3 regions of the Streptomyces sp. NPDC089915 genome follow, and region 3 is predicted to be linked to each of the others. Evidence: riboswitches for the same ligand, from Rfam matches in the RefSeq annotation. Region 3 holds a riboswitch; each other region holds the start of a gene.
The links. Region 3 has a riboswitch for thiamine pyrophosphate ahead of thiC (phosphomethylpyrimidine synthase ThiC). Riboswitches for the same ligand answer to the same signal wherever they lie in the genome.
Positions count from the first base shown of each region.

Region 1: linked by a shared signal. The riboswitch ahead of AB0O29_RS28010 (thiamine ABC transporter substrate-binding protein) and the one ahead of thiC (phosphomethylpyrimidine synthase ThiC) in region 3 are both predicted to bind thiamine pyrophosphate.
Region 2: linked by a shared signal. The riboswitch ahead of thiO (glycine oxidase ThiO) and the one ahead of thiC (phosphomethylpyrimidine synthase ThiC) in region 3 are both predicted to bind thiamine pyrophosphate.

Region 1 covers NZ_JBFBGN010000126.1:8,863-12,744, forward strand. The annotation lists gene rlmN (23S rRNA (adenine(2503)-C(2))-methyltransferase RlmN) at 1-895, shown strand, start outside; TPP riboswitch at 916-1,042, shown strand; gene AB0O29_RS28010 (thiamine ABC transporter substrate-binding protein) at 1,131-2,231, shown strand; gene AB0O29_RS28015 (iron ABC transporter permease) at 2,288-3,882, shown strand, end outside.
Region 2 covers NZ_JBFBGN010000143.1:10,970-14,851, reverse strand. The annotation lists gene AB0O29_RS29430 (thiazole synthase) at 1-34, opposite strand, end outside; gene thiS (sulfur carrier protein ThiS) at 40-240, opposite strand; gene thiO (glycine oxidase ThiO) at 237-1,421, opposite strand; TPP riboswitch at 1,419-1,531, opposite strand; gene AB0O29_RS29415 (FAD/NAD(P)-binding oxidoreductase) at 1,647-2,867, shown strand; gene AB0O29_RS29410 (Rv2175c family DNA-binding protein) at 2,995-3,360, shown strand; gene thiE (thiamine phosphate synthase) at 3,440-3,882, shown strand, end outside.
Region 3 covers NZ_JBFBGN010000004.1:80,900-84,781, forward strand. The annotation lists gene AB0O29_RS02685 (aldo/keto reductase) at 1-24, opposite strand, end outside; gene thiC (phosphomethylpyrimidine synthase ThiC) at 147-1,934, opposite strand; TPP riboswitch at 1,929-2,073, opposite strand; gene AB0O29_RS02695 (YibE/F family protein) at 2,146-3,618, shown strand; gene AB0O29_RS02700 (SsgA family sporulation/cell division regulator) at 3,647-3,882, opposite strand, start outside.

The DNA.
Region 1 (3,882 bases), on a different contig from region 3:
GAAGCTCCAGCAGGAGCTGCTGCCCGAGCTGATGAACGTCGTGCGGCACATCAGCTGCGACAACGACACCACCCGCAAGACCCTGTGGAAGCTGCACGACGGCACGCTCGTCGAGTCCGTGCTGATGCGCTACCCCGACCGGGTGACCATGTGCATCTCCTCGCAGGCCGGCTGCGGCATGAACTGCCCGTTCTGCGCCACAGGCCAGGCCGGCCTCGACCGCAACCTTTCCACCGCCGAGATCGTGCACCAGATCGTCGACGGCATGCGCGCCCTGCGCGACGGCGAGGTCCCCGGTGGCCCGGCCCGCCTGTCTAACATCGTCTTCATGGGCATGGGCGAGCCGCTCGCGAACTACAACCGCGTCGTCGGCGCCATCCGCCGCCTCACCGACCCGGAGCCGGACGGCCTGGGCCTGTCGCAGCGCGGCATCACCGTCTCCACCGTCGGCCTGGTCCCGGCCATGCTGCGGTTCGCCGACGAGGGCTTCAAGTGCCGCCTCGCCGTCTCCCTGCACGCCCCGGACGACGAGCTGCGCGACACCCTCGTCCCCGTGAACACCCGCTGGAAGGTCCGCGAGGTCCTCGACGCGGCCTGGGAGTACGCCGAGAAGTCCGGCCGCCGGATCTCCATCGAGTACGCCCTGATCCGCGACATCAACGACCAGGCCTGGCGCGGCGACCTGCTCGGACGCCTGCTCAAGGGCAAGCGGGTGCACGTCAACCTGATCCCGCTGAACCCGACGCCGGGCTCGAAGTGGACCGCCTCGCGACCCGAGGACGAGAAGGCCTTCGTCGAGGCCATCGCCCGCCACGGCGTGCCCGTGACCGTACGGGACACCCGCGGCCAGGAGATCGACGGTGCGTGCGGACAGCTCGCCGCGAGCGAGCGGTAGGCTGGCCCGCGTACATCTGCATATTCCGACAGGGGAGCGCCACAGCGCTGAGAGTGCGGCACACGTTTTTGGATCGAGCACCGTGGCCGCAGACCCTCTGAACCTCGCCCAGGTCATTCTGGGTAGGAAGTTCGGTCACCACCTCAAGCTGTTGCGCCCTGCCCGGGCGCCCCGCTCCACCAGAGCGCCCGGGCGGGGCCGCGTCTTCTCCTGGTCATCCCAGGAGGAATGAACCGTGAGCACCACCAAGAAGATCGCGGGCGCGGCGCTGGCCGCCGCCCTCGGCGTCAGCACGCTGACCGCGTGCGGCGGCGGCACCAAGAAGGACGACGGGGCCGCCGAGAGCGGTGCCCCGAAGTCCAAGACCGTCACCCTCGTCTCCCACGACTCCTTCAACGTGACCGACTCGGTCCTCAAGGAGTTCGAGCAGCAGAGCGGCTATACCGTCAAGGTCCTCAAGTCCGGGGACGCCGGCGCCGCCCTGAACCAGGAGATCCTCACCAAGGGCTCCCCGCGCGGCGACGTCTTCTTCGGTGTCGACAACACGCTCCTCTCGCGCGCCCTCGACAACGGGATCTTCACCCCGTACGAGGCCAAGGGCCTGGCGGAGGTCAAGCCCGAGTACGTGCTCGACAAGCAGCACCGGGTCACCCCCGTCGACTCCGGCGACATCTGCGTCAACTACGACAAGGCCTACTTCGCCGACAAGAAGATCGCCCCGCCGCAGACGCTGGACGACCTGCTCAAGCCCGAGTACAAGAACCTGCTGGTCACCGAGAACGCCGCGACCTCCTCGCCCGGCCTCGGCTTCCTCCTCGCCTCCGTCGGCAAGTACGGCGAGGACGGCTGGAAGGACTACTGGACCAAGCTGAAGGCCAACGGCGTCGAGGTCGTCGACGGCTGGGAGCAGGCCTACAACGAGCGCTTCTCCGGCTCCGCCGGCGGCAAGAAGGCCAAGGGCGACCGTCCGCTGGTCGTCTCCTACGCCTCCAGCCCGCCGGTCGAGGTCCTCTACGGCGAGCCCCAGCCGGCCGAGGCCCCCACGGGCGTGGCCACCGGCACCTGCTTCCGCCAGGTCGAGTTCGCGGGCCTGCTGAAGGGCGCGAAGAACGAGGAGGGCGGCAAGGCCCTCATCGACTTCCTGATCGGCAAGAAGTTCCAGGAGGACATGCCGCTCCAGATGTTCGTGAACCCGGTGGTCAAGGACGCGAAGCTGCCGGAGGTCTTCACCAAGCACGGCGTGGTGGTCGAGAAGCCGGAGAACGTGGCCCCCGAGACCATCGCGAAGAACCGTGACCAGTGGGTCAAGGCATGGTCCTCGATCGTCGTGAAGTAGTCCGCGACGGCTCCCCGAAGGAGAGCGGGCGGGCCACCGCCGTCAGGCTGGCCCTGATGGCCGTGCCGCTCGCCTTCTTCGGGCTGTTCTTCGCCTACCCCGTCGCCGCCATCGTCGGCCGCGGGTTCAGGACGGACGAGGGCTGGCGGTTCGGGCGGATCGGCGAGGTCCTCGCCCAGCCGGACATCGCCGGCGTGCTGTGGTTCACCACCTGGCAGGCGCTCGCCTCGACCGTGCTCACCCTGCTCGTCGCGCTGCCCGGCGCGTACGTGTTCGCACGGTTCTCCTTCCCCGGCAAGCAGCTGCTGCGCGCCCTGGTCACCGTCCCCTTCGTGCTGCCGACCGTGGTCGTCGGCACGGCCTTCCTGGCCCTGGTCGGGCGGAACGGGCTGCTGGACGAGGTGTGGGGCGTCCGGCTGGACACCACCGTGTGGGCGATCCTGCTCGCCCACGTCTTCTTCAACTACGCCGTCGTCGTCCGCACGGTCGGCGGGCTGTGGGCCCAGCTGGACCCGCGCCAGGAGGAGGCCGCCCGGGTGCTGGGCGCCGGGCGGTTCGCGGCCTGGCGGCGGGTGACCCTGCCCGCGCTCGCCCCGGCGGTGGCGGCGGCCGCGCTGATGGTGTTCCTGTTCACCTTCAGCTCCTTCGGCGTCGTGCAGATCCTCGGCGGCCCCTCGTACGCCACGCTGGAGGTCGAGGTCTACCGGCAGACGGCGCAGCTGCTGGACCTGCCGACGGCCGCGGTGCTGACGCTGGTGCAGTTCGCCGCCGTCGGGCTGATCCTCGCCGTGCACGCCCGGACCGTGCGCCGGCGGGAGACCGCGCTGCGGCTCGTCGACCCCGCGCGCACCGCGCACCCGCCGCGCGGCTGGGCGCAGCGCGGGCTGCTGGCCGGGGTGCTGCTGACGGTGGCGCTGCTGATCGTGGCGCCCCTGGCCGTGCTGGTGGAGCGGTCCCTGGACGCGCCGGGCGGGTACGGGTTCGGGTTCTACCGGGCGCTCCAGGAGGCCGGGGCCGGTGGCGGAACGTTTCTGGTGCCGCCGCTGGAGGCCATCTGGAACTCCCTGCAGTACGCGCTCGCCGCCACCGCCATCGCCCTGGCCGTCGGCGGGCTCGCGGCGGCGGCGCTGGCCCGGCGGGCGGGCCGCTTCGTCCGGGGCTTCGACGCGCTGCTGATGCTCCCGCTCGGGGTGTCCGCCGTGACGGTGGGCTTCGGGTTCCTGATCACCCTCGACGTGCCCCCGCTGGACCTGCGCACCTCCTGGATCCTGGTGCCGCTGGCGCAGGCGCTGGTCGGGGTGCCGTTCGTCGTGCGGACCATGCTGCCGGTGCTGCGGGCGGTCGACGGGCGGCTGCGGGAGGCCGCGGCGGTGCTCGGGGCCTCCCCGCTGCGGGTCTGGCGGGAGGTGGACCTGCCGCTGGTGCGGCGGGCGGTGCTGATCGCGGCGGGCTTCGCCTTCGCGGTCTCGCTGGGCGAGTTCGGCGCGACGGTGTTCATCGCCCGGCCGGACCACCCGACGCTGCCGGTGGCGGTGGCCCGGCTGCTGGGGCGGGCCGGGGAGATGAACTACGGGCAGGCGATGGCCCTGAGCACGATTCTGATGCTGGTGTGCGCGGTGTCCCTGCTGGTGCTGGAACGGCTGCGACCCGA
Region 2 (3,882 bases), on a different contig from region 3:
TCCGGCCGCCCAGGGTGAACAGGTCGTCGGCCATCGCGCTCAGCCTCCCTGGACCGCGGTGAGGACCTCGACCCGGTCGCCGTCGCCGACGGCGGTGTGCGGCCACCGGCCGCGCGGGACGACGGTCTCGTTGAGGGCGGCGGCCACCCCGGAGGGGGCGGTGGTCAGGGTGGCGACCACCGCGTCGAGGGTGGTGCCGGCCGCGATCTCGCGCGGCTCGCCGTTGACGGAGATGGTCATGCGAAGGACTCCTGACGCGTGGAGGAGAAGCGGCGGGGGGTGAAGGGGCGGGCGATCTCCGGCACGGCGCCGGTGGTCAGCAGCTCCGCCATCACGTCGCCGGTGAGCGGGGTCAGCAGGACGCCGTTGCGGTAGTGGCCGGTGGCCAGGTGCAGCCCGGGCAGGTCGGTCGGGCCGAGCAGCGGCGCGTTGTCGGGGGAGCACGGGCGCAGCCCGGCCCGGGTCTCGACCAGTGGGAGCTCGGTGATGCCGGGGACCAGCTCGTGGGCGTCGCGCAGCAGCTCGTAGACCCCGCCGGCGGTGACGGTGGTGTCCCAGCCGAGTTCCTCGCTGGTGGCGCCGACGACGAGCTCGCCGTTCTCGCGCGGTACGAGGTAGACGTGGCTGCCGCGCACGACGGCCCGTACCGTCCGGGACAGGAACGGGGCGTAGGCGGGCGGGACGGCCAGGCGCAGCACCTGTCCCTTGACGGGCCGTACGGGTGGCAGTACCTGTTCCGGTACGCCTTCCAGCCGGCCGCTGAGCGAGCCCGCGGCCAGGACGACCTGGTCGGCGCGGAGCTCCGTGCCGTCGTCGAGCAGTGCTCCGCGGGCCTGGTCGGCGGTGACGAGGAGCCGGCGTGCGGCGGCCCGGTGGATGGTCACCCCGGCCCGTTCGCAGGCGGCCAGGAGTGCGGCGGCGAGCCGGCGCGGGTCCACCTGGTGGTCCCCGTCGACGCGCAGTCCGCCGCGTACCCCGGGGGCCAGCATCGGCTCCAGGCGGCGGCACTCGCGGCCGGTGAGCCATTCGGACTCCAGGCCGCAGCGGCGCTGGAGGGCGTGGAGTTCGCGCAGGTGGAGGCGGTCGTCGGCGTCGAGGGCGACGGCCAGGGTGCCGCAGGCCCGGTAGCCGAGGTCCATGCCGCCGCTGGCCTCGGTGAGCTCGGCGGCGAACTCCGGGTAGCGGGCGGCGGAGGCCACGTTGAGGCCGAGCAGGGTCTCCTCGCCGTAGTGCAGTTCGGTGACGGCGGCGAGCATGCCGGCCGCGACCCGGGCGGCGCCGCCGCCGGGGTCGGGGTCGGCGAGCGCGGTGCGCAGCCCCCGCCGGGCCGCCCGCCAGGCGGTGACCAGGCCGATGATGCCGCCACCGATGACGAGGACGTCATCGCCCCGGTGGTCGGATCCCTTGTCGGATGCGTGCATGGGCGTCCAGCCCCTCCCTTCGCCGGCATGACCCGGATCAGGTTCGTACGGTCGGAGGCCGGCCAGCCTCCCTCTCAGCCCGGTGCGCCCGGACTCCCGCGATAGGTACGGTGGCCAGCGTAACCCCGGGGCCGGTGCCGGGTAAGGCTGCCTCCCTCCGCCCGCCTCCCTCCGCCGTTCCGACCCGGCTTTCCTGACGGGCCGTCAGGTGACTAGGCTGACCGTGTGAGCGAGCAGACGGAACAGACGAAGCCCGGTGTCGTGATCGTCGGCGCCGGAATGGCCGGGGTGCAGACCGCGGTGGCCCTGCGGGAACAGGGCTGGACGGGCCCCGTGACCCTGCTGGGCGCCGAACCCCACCAGCCCTACGACCGGCCCCCGCTGTCCAAGGCGGTGCTCCTCGGCAAGGCCGAGGACTCCGCCTTCGACGTGGACTTCGAGGGCCTCGGCATCACCCTGCGCCTGGGGACGGAGGTCACCGGCCTGCGCGCCGCCGACCACGAGGTGGACACCGAGGCCGGCCCGGTCCCGTACGAGGTCCTCGTGCTGGCCACCGGAGCCACCCCCCTGACCCTGCCCGGCGCCGGCGGTGTCCCCGGCGTCCACCTGCTGCGCACCCTCGACGACGCCGCCCGGCTGCGCCCCGTGCTGGCCGCCGCCCCCGCCGCCGTCGTCGTCGGGGCCGGCTGGATCGGCGCCGAGTTCGCCACCGCCGCCCGCGAGGCCGGCTGCGCCGTCACCGTCGTCGAGGCCGCCGACCAGGTCCTGGCCGGAGCCCTGCCCGCCGAGGTCGCCGCCCCCATGGCCCGCTGGTACGAGGCCGCCGGCGCCACCCTGATCACCGGAGCCCGGGTGGCCGGGGTCGAGGAGGGCCGGGTGCTCCTCGCCGACGGCCGCGAGCTGCCCGCCGGGGCCGTCGTCGTCGGCATCGGCGCCCGCCCCGCCACCGACTGGCTCGACGGGAGCGGGGTCGAGCGGGGCCCGGACGGCTCCGTCACGGCCGACGCCCACCTGCGGACCTCCCTGCCCGGGGTGTACGCCGTCGGCGACTGCTCCTCCTTCCCCTCGGCCCGCTACGGGACCCGGCTGCTGGTCCACCACTGGGACAACGCCCTCCAGGGCCCCCGCGCGGTCGCCGCGAACATCGTCGCGGGGGATGCCGTCCAGGCCTACGACCCCGTGCCGTACTTCTGGTCCGAGCAGTTCGGCCGCTTCGTCCAGTACGCCGGCCACCACGGCGGCGCCGACACCCTGCTGTGGCGCGGCGCCCCGGACGGTGACGGCTGGTCGGTGTGCTGGCTGCGCGAGGGCGTCCTCGTCGCCGTCCTGGCCGTCGGCCGCCCCCGGGACCTGGCCCAGGGCCGCAGGCTGATCGAGGCGGGCACCCCGGTGGATCCGGCCAAGGTGGCCGACCCGGCCGTCCCGCTGAAGTCGGCGGCCGCCTGACGCACCCCCGGCGGGGGCCGTGACCGGACGCGGCCCCCCGATCCGGGCGGATCCCCGCCCATGGGGACGGACCCGGACGGACGGGGCCGGGTACCGGCGGCTCCGCCGAGGTGGCAGGCTTGTGTCCGTGACCGAGATTGACGCAAAGATCGATGCCCTCGTCCCCTCCTGGCTGTACCTCCCCGACATCGCGGAGATGCTCGACCTCGAGGTGACCAGGGTCCGCCAGATGGTCAAGGAAGGGCAGCTCATCGCCGTACGCCGGGGCGAGAACCGCGCCCTGCAGGTTCCGGCCCAGTTCATCGACGGCGACAAGGTCGTCAAGGGACTCGTCGGCCTGCTGACCGTGCTGCGCGACGACCGCTTCTCCGACGAGGAGATGCTGGAATGGCTCTTCACCGAGGATCCGACCCTGCCCGGCACCCCCGTGCAGGCGCTGCGCGAGAATCGCGGCACGGAGGTGAAGCGGCGCGCCCAGGCGCTCGCCCTCTGACCGGCTGATCCACAGGTGTGCGGGCGGGCCGGGGTACCCTCGGCCCGCCCGCACACCGCTATCACCAGGGGGTACTCCCATGCAGCAGCTGTCCGACGCCCGGCTCTACCTGTGCACGGACGCCCGCAAGCGGCAGGGCGACCTCCCCGAGTTCCTCGACGCCGTGCTGGCCGGAGGCGTGGACATCGTCCAGCTCCGCGACAAGGGCATGGAGGCCGGCGAGGAACTCGAACACCTCCAGGTCTTCGCCGAGGCGGCCCGCCGGCACGGCAAGCTCCTCGCGGTCAACGACCGCGCCGACGTCGCGCACGCCATCGGCTCCGACGTGCTGCACCTCGGCCAGGGCGACATCCCCGTCCCCGCCGCTCGCGCCATCCTCGGCCCGGACGTCCTGATCGGGCGCTCCTGCCACGCCGAGTCCGAGGTGGACGCCGCCGTCGCCGAGCCCGGCGTGGACTACTTCTGCACGGGCCCCTGCTGGCCCACCCCCACCAAGCCCGGCCGCTACGCCCCCGGCCTCGG
Region 3 (3,882 bases):
CCCGCCCAGATTCCGGTATCGCATGGTCATGCGGCCGCACTCTAGGAGCTGGAGCGCACTCCAGCGCAAGACCCTTTTTCACGCGGTCCGGACCGACCGTCCCGCGGCTCCCCCCATGAGGCCGCGGGCCGGTCCGTCCGGCCGGATCAGTCCGCCAGCGGGAGGTAGACGCGGTTGCCCGAGGCGGCGAACTCGGCGGACTTCTCCGCCATGCCCGCCTCGATCTCATCGGCCTTCAGGTCCCCGCCGTGCTCACGGCGGATGTCCTGGGAGATCTTCATCGAGCAGAACTTCGGACCGCACATGGAGCAGAAGTGGGCGGTCTTCGCCGGCTCGGCCGGGAGCGTCTCGTCGTGGAACTCGCGGGCCGTGTCCGGGTCGAGGGCCAGGTTGAACTGGTCCTCCCAGCGGAACTCGAACCGGGCGTCGGACAGGGCGTCGTCCCACTCCTGGGCGCCCGGGTGGCCCTTGGCCAGGTCGGCCGCGTGCGCCGCGATCTTGTACGTGATGACGCCGGTCTTCACGTCGTCGCGGTTGGGCAGGCCCAGGTGCTCCTTGGGCGTCACGTAGCAGAGCATCGCGGTGCCCCACCAGGCGATCATCGCGGCGCCGATGCCGGAGGTGATGTGGTCGTACGCGGGCGCGACGTCCGTGGTGAGCGGGCCGAGCGTGTAGAACGGCGCCTCCTCGCAGATCTCCTGCTGGAGGTCGATGTTCTCCTTGATCTTGTGCATCGGGACGTGGCCCGGGCCCTCGATCATCGTCTGCACGTTGTGCCGCTTGGCGATCGTGTTCAGCTCGCCCAGCGTCTTGAGCTCGGCGAACTGCGCCGCGTCGTTGGCGTCCGCGATGGAGCCGGGGCGCAGGCCGTCACCGAGCGAGTAGGTGACGTCGTACGCCGCGAGGATCTCGCAGAGCTCCTCGAAGTTCGTGTAGAGGAAGTTCTCCTTGTGGTGCGCCAGGCACCAGGCGGCCATGATCGAGCCACCGCGCGAGACGATGCCGGTCTTGCGGCGGGCCGTCAGCGGCACGTACGGCAGCAGCACGCCGGCGTGGACCGTCATGTAGTCGACGCCCTGCTCGGCCTGCTCGATGACCGTGTCCTTGTAGATCTCCCAGGTCAGGTCCTCGGCACGGCCGTCGACCTTCTCCAGCGCCTGGTAGAGCGGCACGGTGCCGATCGGGACGGGGGAGTTGCGCAGGACCCACTCACGCGTGGTGTGGATGTTGCGGCCGGTCGAGAGGTCCATGACCGTGTCGGCGCCCCACTTGGTGGCCCAGGTCATCTTGTCGACCTCCTCCTCGATGGAGGAGGTGACGGCCGAGTTGCCGATGTTGGCGTTGACCTTTACCAGGAACCGCTTGCCGATGATCATCGGCTCGATCTCCGGGTGGTTCACGTTGGCCGGAAGCACCGCGCGACCTGCGGCGATCTCCTCGCGAACGACCTCGGGGGAGACGTTCTCGCGGAGCGCGACGTACTCCATCTCCGGGGTGATCTCGCCCCGGCGGGCGTACGCGAGCTGCGTGACGGCCTGGCCGCCACGGCCCCGGCGCGGCAGGCGCGGACGGCCCGGGAAGACCGCGTCGAGGTTCTTGAGGCCACCGCGGGGCGAGGTGTGCTTGATGCCGTCGTCCTCGGGGCGCACGGGACGGCCCGCGTACTCCTCGGTGTCACCGCGGCCGATGATCCAGTTCTCGCGCAGCGGCGGCAGGCCGCGGCGCACGTCGGTCTCGATCTGCGGGTCGGTGTACGGACCGGACGTGTCGTAGAGCGTGACGTCCTTGCCGTTGGTGAGGTGGACCTGGCGGACCGGCACCCGGATGTCCGGGCGGGAACCCGCCAGGTATCCCTTGTGCCAGCCGGGCTGGCGCTCGGTCTGGCCGTCGGCGTTCTCGCCGGCGGCAGGCGTGCGTGCGTCCTGAATGGTCATGAGACCTGATCTCCCTACGCCGGCATTACCCGGTAACAGGTTCGGCGGTCGACGCAGCCTCCTCCCGTACGCATTCTCATGCGCGTACGGTGATCAGCGCCCTCTCAGCCCGGTGCTCCGAGCTCCCGCGTTGTGCAAAGTAGCCCCCACGCTAGCGTCATCTGTGGCGTGCTGAACAGTGGGCCCCCTCATCTCTTGCGATGATCTGCCGGTGACGACCTCGCCGCAGCCCCCCAACGAGCCCACAGACCCCTTGGGCCACACCGGCCACGAGCATGCGTCCCACGGACATGCGGCCGGCGGTGGCGAGGGGCCTTCCCACGGCCACGGATCCCCCGATCACGGACAAGGCCACGGACAAGGGCATGGGCACGGCCACGGCCACGGCCACGGCCACGGCCACGGCCACAGTCACGGCCACGGGCCGGCGGCCCCCGTCTCCAAGCACCTGCGCAAGGTCATCTCCGCCGTCCTCATCCCCTTCGCCGCCGCCGTCTGCGTCGGCATGGTGGTGCTGTGGCCGGGCGGCGCCCCCGCCCACGAGCGCACCGGGGTGGGCTTCGACCGCCAGACCCAGCAGGGCAAGGTGGTCGCCCTCTCGAACGTCGACTGCAAGTCGGTGAACGCCTCGCAGGTGCCCCCCACCGGCAGCACCCCCGCCCCCGAGGGACGCGGCGCGCAGGCCGGGTCGTGCAAGCGGGCCACCGTCGAGGTGGGCACCGGACCGGACAAGGGCCGCGTCTTCTTCGAGATCGTCCAGCCGGGCGCGCCGAGACAGCTGGAGAAGGACCAGGAGGTGGTGGTCGCCTACGCGCCGGACGCGCCGCGCGACCTCCAGTACTCCGTGATCGACCTGAACCGGAAGTTCCCGATGGCCCTCCTGGCGGCCGTCTTCGCGGTCGCGGTGGTCGTCGTCGGCCGGATGCGCGGACTGTTCGCGCTCATCGCGCTCGTGGTCAGCTTCGGGGTGCTGACCCTCTTCATCCTCCCGGCGATCCTGCAGGGTTCGAACCCCCTGGTCGTCGCGGTGGTCGGAGCCAGCGCGATCATGCTGATCGCCCTCTACATGTGCCACGGGCTGACCGCACGCACCTCGGTCGCCGTCCTCGGCACCCTGGTCTCACTGCTGCTGATCGGGCTGCTGGGCTCGCTGTTCATCGGCTGGGCGTTCCTGAGCGGGAACACGGACGACAACACCGGGCTGATCCACGGGCTCTACCCGAACATCGACATGAGCGGTCTGCTGCTCGCGGGCGTGATCATCGGATCGCTCGGCGTCCTCGACGACGTGACGGTCACCCAGACCTCGGCCGTCTGGGAACTCCACCAGGCGGACCCGAAGATGGGCCCCCGCGCCCTGTACCGGGCGGCCATCCGGATCGGCCGCGACCACATCGCGTCCGTGGTGAACACGCTCGTACTGGCCTACGCGGGCGCCGCGTTGCCCCTGCTGCTGCTGTTCTCCATCGCGAACAGCAGCATGGGCACGGTGGCCAACAGCGAGCTGGTGGCCGAGGAGATCGTACGGACCCTCGTGGGCTCGATCGGGCTCGTCGCCTCGGTCCCGGTGACCACGGCGCTGGCCGCGCTGGTGGTCTCCGCGGACCGGACCGGCCCCGCCGGCGCCCCCGCCCCGGCCGCGGCGCCGGCCCGCGGCGGGCGGGGCCGGCGGCGCAAGCGCTGAGGGCGGGGAAGCTCCCGGAGCCGGGGGTTCAGCCCGCGTTCTGCTCGTTCTGCTGCTGGGCCTCGGCGAGGATCCGGCAGAGCTCCTCGTCGAGGGTCTCCTCGAAGTCGCCGAGGCTGCGCTCCTGACCGAGCGGAACGAGCCGGTCGGTCCGGTCGAGGAACGCGACGAGCGGGGCGGCGCCGGCCCGGAACAGGGCCCGGTCGCCGCCGACCTGGAGGCGGATGTGGACGTCGCAGAGCGCTCCCGGATCGGTGGGGGCGA